Regions from separate parts of the Pseudomonas sp. PKS genome, predicted to be linked through region 2. Evidence: riboswitches for the same ligand, from Rfam matches in the RefSeq annotation. Region 2 holds a riboswitch; each other region holds the start of a gene.
The links. A riboswitch is a leader RNA that binds a small molecule or an ion and turns the genes downstream of it on or off. The one in region 2 is predicted to bind cobalamin.

Region 1 (4,458 bases), on a different contig from region 2:
GCCAGTACCCGACACCCCCATGCAAGGACAACAGGATCACCTTGGCATGGCGCAACACCTGATCGATGTACAGATCGACCGAAGCGTGGTTCTGCACCTGCATGGGGTTGGCCAGTCGCAGGCTGGGGAAATCCTCCGGCAACTGCTCGGCGGTTTCGGCGAGCAGCGCCAGGTGCGAATCACCGCTGCAGAGGATCACCAGTTCGGCCGGGGTCTGGCCGAGGTCGGCAATGCTGTCGTCCGGCACGAAGCCGCCGGGCTGGGTCCGCAGCAGGTGCATGGGTCAGGCGTCCAGGGCCTGGCGCAGGCGCGCTTCGAGCGCGGCGGCGTCCAGTGCCTGGCCGATCAGTACCAGGCGGGTGATGCGCGGCTCGTCGGCGCGCCAGGCGCGGTCGAAGTGCTTGTCGAAACGGGTGCCCACCCCCTGAATCAGCAGGCGCATCGGCTTGCCGGGGATGGCAGCGAAGCCCTTGGCGCGCAGGATGCCGAATTCGACCACCAGTTGGGTCAGGGCATCAAGCAGCAGGCTTTCGTCCGCCTCTGGCAGGTCGATGGAAATGGAGTCGAAGGCATCGTGGTCATGATCGTCATGATCATCGCCGTCGTGGTGCGCGTCATGGTGGGTACGGCGACCATCGATGTGCGCCTCAGCCTCGGCGCCCACGCCCAGCAGCACTTCCAGTGGCAGACGGCCGCTGCTGGCCTCGATCACCTTGACCGCCGGCGGCAGCTCTTCGGTGACTTCGGCGCGCACCTTGGCCAGGCCTTGGGCATCGATCAGATCAGCCTTGTTCAGCACCACCAGGTCGGCGCTGGCCAGTTGGTCGGCGAACAGTTCATGCAGGGGCGATTCGTGGTCAAGGTTGGGATCGAGCTTGCGTTGAGCGTCCACCTGATCCGGGTACGCGGCGAAGGTACCAGCGGCCACGGCCGGGCTATCGACCACGGTGATGACCGCATCGACGGTGCAGGCATTGCGGATTTCCGGCCACTGGAAGGCCTGCACCAACGGCTTGGGCAGGGCCAGGCCGCTGGTTTCGATGAGGATGTGGTCCAGATCGCCGCGGCGGGCGACCAACTCGCGCATCACCGGGAAGAACTCTTCCTGCACGGTGCAGCACAGGCAGCCGTTGGCCAGTTCGTAGACCCGGCCGCTGGCTTCTTCCTCGGTACAGCCAATGCTGCACTGCTTGAGGATCTCGCCATCGATGCCCAGCTCACCGAATTCGTTGACGATCACCGCGATGCGGCGGCCCTGGGCGTTGTCCAGCATGTGGCGCAGCAAGGTGGTCTTGCCCGAACCGAGGAAGCCGGTGACGATGGTGACGGGGAGCTTGGCCAGTGTTTTCATGTCGCGATGCCCTTGGCAGGATGGCGCGGGCATGCAGGACGAGTGCCGCGAGCCTTGCCGGCCGGGCCTGTTCGCCACCGGATCACCCCGCCCGGTTGAAAGTCGAAATCGTCTCGAGGCAGGTCTCCTGGCTTGCACCTTACCGGCCGTGCCGGTGGAGCGACGCCTTCCCGCGCCTGGGCGCAGTGGCTGTGTCGATCCGGGTGGGTGCCTACAGTTGCGGGGGCAGCCGCGGCTTGTACCGCGTTCCCGTCTTAGCTCCGGCCAACGCCGGAGAACCTCGAATCGGCAAGGCTACGCAGTGGCCGGCAGGCGGTCAACCACGGCGCGTCAGTTTGGAGGCAGGCCGCTTGGAACAGTCGCCCTGCCCCCTGTGGGAGCGGGTTCACCCGCGAAGCGCACTATTCGGTAGGATTCCAAGCGAGCTCGATCTTTTACCGCCTAGCCTCTGAAGGATCGGCGCACCGCAACCTTGCAGATTGACGCCACGTCGCCCCCATGCTTTGCTTGCACCTTGCGTTCAGGTGCCCCGTCAAGGGGTGAAACGGGAAATCGGTAACCAAGCCGATGCTGCCCCCGCAACGGTAAGCGAGCGAAGCGTCTTGACCACTGTGCCGCGTCGTATGGCATGGGAAGGTGATGCTTTCCAGGAGCCCTGCTCCTCCTCGCAAGCCCGGAGACCGGCCTGGCGTCAATAGAACACCCCGCGGTGGGCGGGCGCTGTCACCTCTTCTGGGTCAATCGTGCCCGGGATGACGCGCGTGTCCGCCGCCTATAAAAAGCAGAGGAACGCCCCATGTCGATTACCAGCACCAAACACAGCATCGCCACTCCCGTCAGCCTCAGCCAACGTGTCGTCGTTGCCGTCGGCGCCAGCCTGCTGGGCTTGTGCCTGGTCTATTTCGCCGGTTTCTCGCACATCGAGGCCGTGCACAATGCCGCCCACGATACCCGCCACAGCGCCGCCTTCCCTTGCCATTGAGTACACCTGCATGATCAAGCGCATCGCCCGTACAGCAGGTTTCAGCGGGCTGCTCGCCGCCCTATTGCTGACCTTGCTGCAAAGTCTGTGGGTCAGCCCGTTGATCCTTCAGGCAGAAACCTTCGAGAGCGCCGTCCCCGAGCATCATGAGCATGACAGCCCCGTCGCTGCGCATTCCCATGACACAGAGGCCTGGGCACCGGAGGATGGCTGGCAGCGTCTGCTCGCCACCACCGGTGGCAACCTCGTGGTGGCGGTCGGTTTCGCGCTGATCCTCGCCGCGCTGTACAGCCTGCGCGAGCCGAACCGAGTGATGACCGGGGCACTGTGGGGGCTGGCGGGCTTTGCCGTGTTCTGCCTGGCACCCACACTGGGGTTGCCGCCGGAGCTGCCAGGCACAGCGGCCGCCGACCTGGGGCAACGCCAGAGCTGGTGGATCGGCACTGCGGCCGCCACGGCCACGGGCCTGGCCCTAGTGGTATTTGCCCAGCACTGGCTGCTCAAAGTGCTAGGCGTTGCCTTGCTGGTGGTGCCACACGTGATCGGCGCACCACAACCACCGGTGCATGAAAGCCTGGCACCGGAAGCACTGGTGGCCCAGTTCAAGCTCGCCTCCTGGCTGACCAACGCCGCGTTCTGGCTCGCCCTTGGCCTGCTCAGCGCTTGGCTTTATCGCCGAGCCAACCAGGCCTGATGCGCGACGTGTCGTCCGAGCCGGTATTCTATGCCGGCTTCGGCTGCTGCAAGGGCTGCCCGGTCGAAACCCTGGAGCAGCTGTTGCGCACGACCCTGGCCACACACCGCCTGTCCGCCGACCACTTGGTCGGCCTCGCCAGTATCGATCTCAAATTCGATGAGCCTGGGTTGCAGGCCCTAGCCGAACGGCTGGGCATCCCCCTGATGGTATTCCCGGCCACAGACCTACAGCCCTTCGAGCCGCAGCTCAGCCATCGCTCGCCTGTTGCCTATGCACACAGCGGCTGCTGGGGCGTCGCCGAAAGCGCGGCCCTGGCACTGGCCGCACGCGCACTTGGCACCTCGCGCTTGCTGGTGACACGCCAGGTGCTCGGCCAGGCTACCCTTGCCCTGGCCCGTGGCCGATAATCGCGTCCAATTACTGCCTATCTGCAAGGATTTCCCATGACGGTCTATTTCATCGGTGCCGGGCCCGGCGATCCGGAGCTGATCACGGTCAAGGGGCAACGCCTGATCCGCCAGTGCCCGGTGATCATCTATGCCGGCTCCCTCGTCCCACCAGCCGTGCTGGAGGGAAACAACGCCGATACGGTGATCAACAGCGCCGAACTGAACCTCGAGCAGATTATCGAAGCCCTGCGCCGCGCCCACGAAAACGGCCAGGATGTGGCCCGTGTCCACAGTGGCGATCCCAGTCTGTATGGCGCCATCGGCGAGCAGATACGTCACCTGCGCGAGTTGGGCATCGACTATCAGATCATTCCGGGTGTCACTGCCACCGCCGCCAGCGCCGCCCTGCTCGGCTGCGAACTGACCTTGCCGGAGCTCGCCCAGACGGTGATCCTCACCCGCTATGGCGACAGCTCGCCCATGCCGGCTGGCGAACAGTTGGCTGACTTGGCCCGCCACCGCAGCACCTTGGCGATCCACCTAGGCGTGAAGCACCTCGAGCGTATCGTCACCGAACTGTTGCCATACTATGGGCCAGACTGCCCGGTCGCCGTCATTCATCGCGCCACCTGGCCGGACCAAGACTGGGTACGCGGCACCTTGCAGGACATCGTCGTGCTCGCGGCGGCCAAGGATTTCCGGCGAACCGCATTGATCCTGGTGGGCCATGTGCTGGGCGATGCACCTTTCGCCGAGTCAGCCCTTTACCGGGCCGGGCACGCCCACCTCTATCGTCCCGCCGGCTGAGCGGGCATTTTCTGACAGGAACGAGGAACTCACTCCATGCTCGAACTACGCCCCAACTGCGAATGCTGCGACCGCGACCTGCCAGGCGACAGCGAGGATGCGTTGATCTGTTCGTTCGAGTGCACCTTTTGTCGTACGTGCAATGAACGTCAGTTCCAGGGGCGCTGCCCGAATTGTGGCGGCCAGTTATTGCCTCGCCCAACAAGGATCGGGACGGCATTGAGCCGCAATC
Region 2 (4,458 bases):
GACACAGCACGGCCACCGGCTTGGCGCCCGCCGGCATGCCCAGCAACTCGCCCAGCGCCTGCGGGTCGAACAACGACACCCAGCCCATGCCCAGGCCCTCGGCACGGGCTGCCAGCCAGAGGTTCTGAATGGCACAGGCCAGCGATGCCAGGTCCATCTCCGGCAAGGTCCTGCGGCCGAAGATGTGCGCTTCGCGGTGGTCCATCAGTGCCGCCACCAATACCTCCGCACAATCCTGGATACCTTCGACCTTGAGCTTCATGAATTCATCGGAGCGCTCGCCCAGGGCCTGGGCAGTGCATGCCCGCTCCTGTTCGACCAGCGCCTGGATCTGGCCACGCAAGGCGCGATCACTGATGCGGATAAAGCGCCAGGGCTGCATCAACCCGACACTGGGCGCCTGATGGGCTGCGGCCAGCAGGCGGGCGAGCAGCTCGGGCGCGACCTCGCCGCCTGCAAAATGGCGCATGTCACGGCGCTCACCGATGGCGCGGTAGACCGCGGCGCGCTCGGCAGCGGAAAAGGCATGTTCGCTCATGGTCGCAGCAGCGCCGCCGTCGCGTCGGGGTTGGAGGGGAAATAGAAGTGTACGTAGGACGCCGTCAGGCGCCCGATCCGATAGACCGCCTCGTTGCCGCGCCCACCGTTGGGGCTCTGGCCTCGGGCGATCGGCTCGAGCGCCGTCTCGGTCAAGGAGTGATGATAGGTGTGGCCGCGCAAGGTGCCCTCCGGCAATTCCACCGCTTGCAGGGCAAGGGCAGCCAGGCGCTTTTGCATCACCGCTTCACCCGGCAGCAGACCCAGCAGCTCGGCGCGCTCGCCAGCCACATCGGTCAGGGCGTCGAGCAAATAGAGCATGCCGCCGCATTCGGCCAGCAACGGCTTGCCCTGGGCGTGATGGGCACGGATCGCCTCGCGCATCGGCGCGTTGCTGGCCAAGGCGTGGTGGTGCAGTTCGGGATAGCCGCCAGGCAGGTAAAGGCTGTCCACGGACGGCAACGCCTGATCGTGTACAGGAGAGAAAAACACCAACTCCGCACCCAGCGCACGCAACAAATCGAGGTTAGCGCCATAGGTAAAGGCAAAAGCTTCATCCCGGGCCACGCCAATGCGCACACCCGCCAGGGACGTTAGCGCCTGTGCAGGTGCGGGTGCTGCGAATGCCACCGGGGGCGGCAAAGCAGCATCACAGCTTTCGCCCAGGGCCTGGGCGGCGGCGTCCAGGCGCAGGTCCAGATCGTTGAGTTCACTGGCCTGGACCAACCCCAGGTGACGGCTGGGCAGCTCGATGCCGCGCTCGCGGGACAGCCCGCCATACCAGCGCAAGCCTTCAGTGAGGCTGCCTTCGAGCAACTGCGCATGACGCAGACTGCCGACCCGGTTGGCCAGCACGCCGGCAAAAGGCAGATCGCGCTGGTAGTGCGCCAGGCCCAGGGCCAGGGCGCCGAAGGTCTGCGCCATGGCTGTGCCGTCGATCACCGCCAGCACCGGCACGCCGAAGTGGCGCGCCAGGTCCGCACTCGATGGCGTGCCATCGAACAACCCCATGACCCCTTCTATCAGGATCAGGTCGGCATCGCCTGCCGCCTTCCAGAGCAGACGCCGACTCTCATCAGCCCCGATCATCCACAGGTCGAGTTGGTACACCGGCGCGCCGCTGGCGCGCTCGAGGATCATCGGGTCGAGAAAATCAGGCCCGCACTTGAACACCCGGACGTTGCGGCCAAGGTTGCGGTGCAGGCGCGCCAGGGCAGCGGTGACCGTGGTCTTGCCCTGGCCAGAAGCGGGTGCCGCGATCAGCACCGCCGGACACTGCCGGGTCTGGCTCATAGCTCCACGCCCTTTTGGGCACGGATGCCGGCCTGGAAGGCGTGCTTGATCACGCCCATCTCGGTGACGGTATCGGCCAGCTCGATCATTTCAGGCTTGGCGGCGCGGCCGGTAACGATCACGTGCTGCATCGGCGGGCGGGCCTGCAGATCCGACAGCACTTGGTCGAGGTCCAGGTAGCCGTGCTTGAGGGCGATGTTCAGCTCGTCCAGCACCACGAACTGCACCGACGGGTCCTGCAACAGCTGGCGCGACACCGCCCAAGCGGCTTCGGCGGCAGCGATGTCACGCTGGCGGTCCTGGGTCTCCCAGGTGAAGCCCTCACCCATGACGTGGTAGCGCACCTGCTCGGGGAAACGGCGGAAGAACAGCTCTTCGCCCGTGCTGTCGCGGCCCTTGATGAACTGCACCACGCCGCACTGCATGCCATGCCCCATGGCGCGGGCAAGCATGCCGAAGGCCGAGCTGCTCTTGCCCTTGCCGTTGCCGGTGAGCACCAGCAGCAGGCCACATTCATTGGGGGCATTGGCGATGCGCTCGTCGATGATCGCCTTCTTGCGCTGCATGCGCGCCAGGTGGCGTTCGTCGCGTTCGGTGGATTCGCTCATCAGGATTCTCCGCAGGCTGTCGGCGCGCATGGACGGCGACGACAGATCGATAGACAGGCAGACGGAGAGCGCGCAGGGGCCGCGGCAGAAGGCCACGGTGCACCGCGCATCACCCTCCGTGATGCCGTTGGCAGTGACAGGCCGGTCTCCGGGCTCGTGAGCAGGGCCTTGGCCCATGGATCGCGCGCCTTCCCGGATACCTGTATCCAGTGGCCCTGCACGACCTTTGACTCACCTACCGTTGCGGGGGCAGCGCCGGATTCGCGCCTTGCTGGCGCCCACCGGCTTCCCAGTTTCACCCTGCCCAGCCGAAGGCTGGCAGAGCACCTGAAACACGCCGCGAAGGTTAGAGGGTTGGGGCGGGAGCGTCAATGAAGCGCGCCTGACGCCATGCTCGACTTCATGGCTTGTGCCGGACGCGCAGCAGTGATATCACATAGCCATCAGTGTGCAGCAATGCGATCAAACAATAAGGAGAGCGCAGCATGCGAGGCCTGATCATCAACAACCAGCACCTGGAGTTCCTGCGACCAGCCTTGGAAGGCTGGATCGAGTGCATAGACCGCTTCAACCAGGTCCATGGCGACAGCGAGGCGCCCTACTGGCACGGCGCGGCCACCAACAGCGGGCTGCTTGCAGCCGCCGCCTGGCAGGCCGAACAGGTCGCCCTGGCGCACTACCCCAGCAAGAAACAACGCGACGAAGGTGAACGCGAAGGGCGTTGCGACCTGTCGATCAGCACCGCCGAGCAATCCGTTCATTTGCATGTCAGCCAACGCTGGCCGCGAATCGCACGCCTGGACCTGGCCGCCGCCCTGCAGGAAACCGCCACCCTTGCCCGCCCGATCGCCTACCCCAGTCAGCTCAAGGCCGGCGCATTGTTCGTCAGCCCCTGGAAGGCTGGCCAACACGCCAGCCCCGAGGAGCTGCAAGACCTGGTCGACGACCTGCAAAAACACACGGCCTGCGCCATCGCCTGGCATTTCCCCTACGCCTACCGTTCGCTGCACAACGAACTGGGGCAGTATTTCCCTGGGGTGGCATTGTTGCTCAAGCAGGCGTAGGCAAGCCGATGAGCCCACGCGGAAGCCATCCGGCAGTCGCTAGGCGCAGTCGCCCGGAGTGAACCTACCCCGACGCATCCGACTCTCAATTCTCACAAGCCAATGAGGATTGCGAGCATGGACAGGATGCGTATCGCGATAGCGCTGGCCCTGAGTGCCAGCCTTGGCGCCTGCGGCGAGTCCGCGCGCCTGGAGGTCAGCGACGGCTTCGGCCCCTTGCCCCGCCTGCCCGAGCCCAACAAGACCCTGATCCCGACCGTCAACATCGCCCCGGCGATCGGCTGGCCGGACGGCGCCACACCGACGCCCGCCGCGGGCACCCAAGTGGTGGCCTTCGCCAGGGACCTCGATCACCCACGCTGGCTCTATGTGCTGCCCAATGGCGATGTGCTGGTGGCCGAAACCAATGCCCCGCCCAAGCCCGAGGATGGCAAGGGCCTGCGCGGCTGGGTAATGGGCAAGGTCATGGAGCGTGCCGGCGCCCGGGTCCCCAGCGCCAATCGCATCACCCTGCTGCGCGATGCCGACCAAGATGGCGTCGCCGAGGTGCGCAGTACGTTCATCGAAGGGCTCAACTCCCCCTTCGGCATGACCCTCGTGGGCAAGGACCTCTATGTGGCCGACACCGACCGACTGTTGCGCTTTCACTACGAGGATGGCGCGATGCAGATCCGCGCCGAAGGTCGCCCGGTCACTGACCTGCCCGGCGGCCCGTTGAATCACCACTGGACCAAGAATGTCATCGCCAGCCCCGATGGCAAGAAGCTGTACGTCACCGTAGGTTCAAACAGCAATGTCGGCGAAAACGGCCTGGAAAAGGAACAAGGCCGCGCCGCGATCTGGGAGGTGGACCCGGCCAGCGGTGAGCACCGCATCTTCGCCTCAGGCCTGCGCAACCCCAACGGGCTGGCCTGGGAGCCCCGTACCGGCGCGCTATGGACGGCGGTCAATGAACG
Region 3 (4,458 bases), on a different contig from region 2:
CAAGTTGACCCGCCAGCTGGGCGATCACTCCAGTTTCCTGGCGCCGGTCAACGCCTTCCTGTACCTGTTCTCCAAGCACCCGGCCAAGCCCTACTTGCCGGTGGAGGCCTTCCCCGAGCTGCAACCGCTCAAGGACCACTGGCAGGAAATCCGCGAAGAAGCCCAGCAGTTGCTGCACGTTGGCGAGATCAAGAAATCCGACAACTATGACGATGTCGGTTTCAACTCGTTCTTCAAGACCGGCTGGAAGCGCTTCTACCTGAAGTGGTACGGCGAGAGCCATCCTTCGGCGATGAAGCTGTGCCCCCGCACCACCGAGCTGCTGCAAGGGATCGGCACGGTCAAGGCCGCGATGTTCGCCACCCTGCCGCCAGGCGCCAAGCTCGTGCGTCACCGCGATCCCTATGCCGGCTCCTATCGCTACCACCTGGGCCTGGACACGCCGAACGACGACGGCTGCTACATCGATGTGGATGGCGAGAAGTATGCTTGGCGCGACGGCGAGGCGGTGATGTTCGACGAGACGTACATCCACTACGCCGCCAACACCACCGAGCACAACCGCATCATCCTGTTCTGCGACGTCGAGCGCCCGCTCAAGTACCGCTGGGCGACCGCCTTCAACCGCTGGTTCAGCCGCAACGTCATGGCCGCCGCCGCCGCGCCCAACGACGCCAATGACAAGACCGGCGGCATCAACCGCCTGTTCACCCGCATCTACAAGATCCGCGAGCGCGGCAAAGCGCTGAAAAAGCGCAACCGTACCCGCTACTACCTGGAAAAGTGGGCGGTGGTCGCGGCCTTGGTGCTGTTCTTCATCTACATCTGAATCGCCAATGGGCCGCTGCGCGGCCCCTCGCGACACAAGCCCGTCCCTACCAGAAAACTTCGACTAGCCTGAAAGCTCCACTCCGCAACCTTCCCAAGGTGAAGACGATGAGCATGATGGACTGGGACGCCTACCGTAAGCAGTTGATGGCCGGCATCGGCGATCTCAAGCAGTTGTCTCCGGATACCGTGGCCGGCTACATGACCGCCAGCGGCGCCGGTGCCAAGACCAACCACCTCGATGCCAAGACCCGCGAGCTGATCTCGCTCGCCGTCGCCGTAACCACCCGTTGCGACGGCTGCATCGCCGTGCACTCCCAACAGGCGGTCAAGCACGGCGCCACCCGTGAAGAGATCGCCGAGGCACTCGGCGTGGCCGTGGCGATGAACGCCGGCGCCGCGCTGGTCTATTCGGCCCGCGCCATGGACGCCGTGGGCAAAGCCGGCAGTTGAACCCGACCGGCGTCGTCGCCCTTGCGCGGCGGCGCCAAGCCACCCAGACTTGGCGGTCCAGCCCGCAGGAGCCGCCATGATCCAGATCCGCCCCATGACCCCGGAAGACTTCGAACGCTTCTGGCCGACCTTCCAGGCCATCGTCCAGGCCCGCCAGACCTACGCCTTCGACCCCGCATTGACCTTCGAGCAGGCCCGCCAGCTGTGGCTGGAACTGCCCCTGCGCACCCTGGTGGCCGAGCAGGACGACGAGTTGCTGGGGTCCTACTACCTCAAGGCCAACGCCGCCGGCCCTGGCAGCCATGTGGGCAACTGCGGCTACATGGTCAGCGAGGCCGCTCGTGGCCGTGGCGTGGCCCGATTGATGTGCGAACACTCACAGAAGCTGGCCCGCCAGGAAGGTTTCCTGGCGCTGCAGTTCAACTCGGTGGTGGCCACCAACGAAGTGGCGGTGGCGCTGTGGCACAAGCTCGGCTTCGAGACCGTCGGCCGGCTGCCCAAGGCGTACCGCCATGCCCAACTGGGGTTGGTGGACTGCCTGGTGATGTACAAATGGCTGGCGGACGAGCCGGTGGTGGAAAAGCCCGCGCTGCTGATCGGACGCAAGAATATCGAGGCGCGGGTCTCGCGCCGACGCGGTCGCTGAGCCCTCGCCTTCCCCGCACATTGACTCCCCACCCGATCGATGGTCAGATGCGCGCCAGTTTCAGGTGTCCTGCGCCGCCGCGCGCAGGGTGAAACGGGAAGCCGGTGAGTCGTCCCTACGACAAGTCCGGCGCTGCCCCCGCAACGGTAAGCGAGCGAATCCTTCGACAGACCACTGTGCACCTGCATGGGAAGGTGAAGGCTTCATGACCCTCGCAAGCCCGGAGACCGGCCTGGAATTTCACGTTGGCAAACCCGCGGTGGGCGGGCGCAGGCCGGTCTTCGCGCACACCCCTTGCGTGCGCGTTCGCTTGTCTTTGCGTTGTTTCCACCGGGATCCATTCATTCCTGCAGCAGTGGAACGACATGTCCCGTACCTACACGCTTCATACCTTGGCGGCCTGCCTGGCCGTTGCCCTCCCGGCAGTGGCCGATGAACAGCACACCCCCGTGCTGGCCCTGCCCTCGACGACCATCACCGACACCCACGACGCAACGAGCGTCGATCTGGCCACCCCGACCGATGCCGGATCGCGCCTGAACCTGAGCGCCCTGCAAACCCCGGCCAGCACCAGCACCCTAAGCGCCGAGCAGATCGAGCGGCGCAACAACCTCACCGTCCAGGACGCCGTGACCCGCTCGCCAGGCATCAGCTTCACCGGCAGCCCCGGCGACGGCGGCACCGGCCTCTCGGCCCGCGGCTTCGAAGGCCACAGCTCGGTGATGACCCTGTTCGACGGCTCGCGCCTGTACAGCGGCGCCGGTACGCTGACCTTCCCGGTCGATCCGTGGATGGTCGAGCGCATCGACATCATCCGCGGGCCGGCCTCTGTCCTGTACGGAGAAGGCGCCACCGGGGCGGTGGTGAACGTGATTCCGAAAAAACCTTTCGCCGGCGACGTCCACAACCGGCTGCGCTTGGGCTACGGCTCCTGGGACCGTCAACAGCTCGGCCTGGACAGCGGCGGCAGCCTGAGCGAGCGTCTGAGCTACCGAATGACGGTCAACCAGCAGTCCGGCAACGGCTGGGTCGACCGTACCGACTCGCGCAGCCTGGCCTTGAGCGCCGCGCTGCGTTTCGACGCCACCGATGACCTGAGCTTCACCCTGGCCCACGAGCGCGGCGATGCAGAACCTGCCAACTACTACGGCACGCCGCTGATCGACGGGCATTACCGCAGCAGCCTGCGCAAGAAGAACTACAACATCCAAAACGACGTGCAGCGCTACCACGACGAATGGACCCGGCTGAACACCGACTGGACCCTCAGCGACAGCGTGTCGGCCAGCAACCAGCTGTACTACATCAAAAGCCGCCGACATTGGCGCAATGCCGAAACCTATGCCTGGAATGGTGATCAAGACCGGCTGGAGCGCGGCAGTTTCCTGGAGATCAAGCACAATCAGGAGCAGATCGGCGATCGCCAGCGCTTTACCTTCGACCATGATCTGTTTGGCCTGGCCAGCAAGACACTGGTCGGCGCCGAATACAACAAGATCCGCTTCAACGTCGACAGCAACGCGCCCTACGACGATGGCATCACGGACCCGCTCGACCCTTGGCATCCCACCCCTGGCGGGTTCCATAGCCTGTCGCCGACACGCCCCCAGACGTTGTCCACCACTCACACCTTCGCCCTGTTCGCCGAGAACCGCACCGAACTGACCGAGCGCCTGTCGTTGGTGACCGGTATCCGCCGCGACCAGAATCACATCGAGCGTAACGATCTGGTCAACGACACCCGCAGCGAGCGCAGCCTGCCAGGCGGCAACTGGCGCGCCGGGCTGGTGTTCGCCGTCAACGACGACTTGTCGCTGTACGGGCAATACTCGACCAGCGAGGATGGCATAGGCGATTTGTTGACCCTGCGCCCGGAGCAACGCTACGACCTGACCGAAGCCCAGCAGACCGAACTGGGCCTCAAGCAACGGTTCTGGGAGGGCCGTGGCGAGTGGACGCTGGCGGCCTACCACATCGTCAAGAAGAAACTGCTGGTTGCCGACCCCGTTAATCACGGCGTACAGCAAGCGGGCCAACAGACCTCCGATGGCCTGGAGGCGACGGTGGAACTGGCCTTGGCCAACCAGTGGCAGGTCTCGGCCAATGCTGCGCTGGTGCGCGCCAAGTTCGATGACTACCTCGAGAACACCGGCAGCGGCGTGATGGATCGCGCCGGCAACAGACCGGGCAACGTGCCACGGCGCACGGCCAACCTGTGGCTGAGCAAGGGGTTTGGCCAACAGGTAGATGCCGGCCTCGGAGTGCGTTACGTGGACCAGCGCTACGACAGCGCGGCCAATGAGAACAGCGTACCTGGCTATACGGTGGTCGATGCCAATCTGGGCTGGCAGGTGTTGCCGGATGTGCGCCTGGGCTTGCAAGTGAACAACCTGTTCGACCGTGAGTACGCGGCGTCCTACGTCTATACCAGCGACCAGTGGCTGTTGGGGGCACCGCGCTCGTACTTTGCGACGGTGGATTACACCTTCTGAAGGCTGGCATGGGGCTGCGCTGCGGCCCCCTGCACCCGG

Region 1: it holds a riboswitch for cobalamin, as region 2 does, so the genes downstream of both, ABOA88_RS00540 (CbtB domain-containing protein) here and cobO (cob(I)yrinic acid a,c-diamide adenosyltransferase) in region 2, are expected to answer to the same signal.
Region 3: it holds a riboswitch for cobalamin, as region 2 does, so the genes downstream of both, ABOA88_RS00175 (TonB-dependent receptor) here and cobO (cob(I)yrinic acid a,c-diamide adenosyltransferase) in region 2, are expected to answer to the same signal.

The regions. Positions count from the first base shown of each region.
Region 1 covers NZ_JBEGDO010000001.1:108,756-113,213, reverse strand. The annotation lists gene cobN (cobaltochelatase subunit CobN) at 1-280, opposite strand, end outside; gene cobW (cobalamin biosynthesis protein CobW) at 284-1,351, opposite strand; cobalamin riboswitch at 1,452-1,649, opposite strand; cobalamin riboswitch at 1,857-2,054, shown strand; gene ABOA88_RS00540 (CbtB domain-containing protein) at 2,148-2,333, shown strand; gene ABOA88_RS00535 (CbtA family protein) at 2,344-3,027, shown strand; gene ABOA88_RS00530 (cobalamin biosynthesis protein) at 3,027-3,437, shown strand; gene cobM (precorrin-4 C(11)-methyltransferase) at 3,474-4,226, shown strand; gene ABOA88_RS00520 (DUF1272 domain-containing protein) at 4,263-4,458, shown strand, end outside.
Region 2 covers NZ_JBEGDO010000023.1:25,604-30,061, forward strand. The annotation lists gene bluB (5,6-dimethylbenzimidazole synthase) at 1-538, opposite strand, end outside; gene ABOA88_RS19720 (cobyrinate a,c-diamide synthase) at 535-1,830, opposite strand; gene cobO (cob(I)yrinic acid a,c-diamide adenosyltransferase) at 1,827-2,438, opposite strand; cobalamin riboswitch at 2,561-2,784, opposite strand; gene ABOA88_RS19730 (hypothetical protein) at 2,924-3,502, shown strand; gene ABOA88_RS19735 (PQQ-dependent sugar dehydrogenase) at 3,620-4,458, shown strand, end outside.
Region 3 covers NZ_JBEGDO010000001.1:25,133-29,590, reverse strand. The annotation lists gene lpxO (lipid A hydroxylase LpxO) at 1-829, shown strand, start outside; gene ABOA88_RS00185 (carboxymuconolactone decarboxylase family protein) at 937-1,281, shown strand; gene ABOA88_RS00180 (GNAT family N-acetyltransferase) at 1,358-1,927, shown strand; cobalamin riboswitch at 1,973-2,177, shown strand; gene ABOA88_RS00175 (TonB-dependent receptor) at 2,293-4,419, shown strand.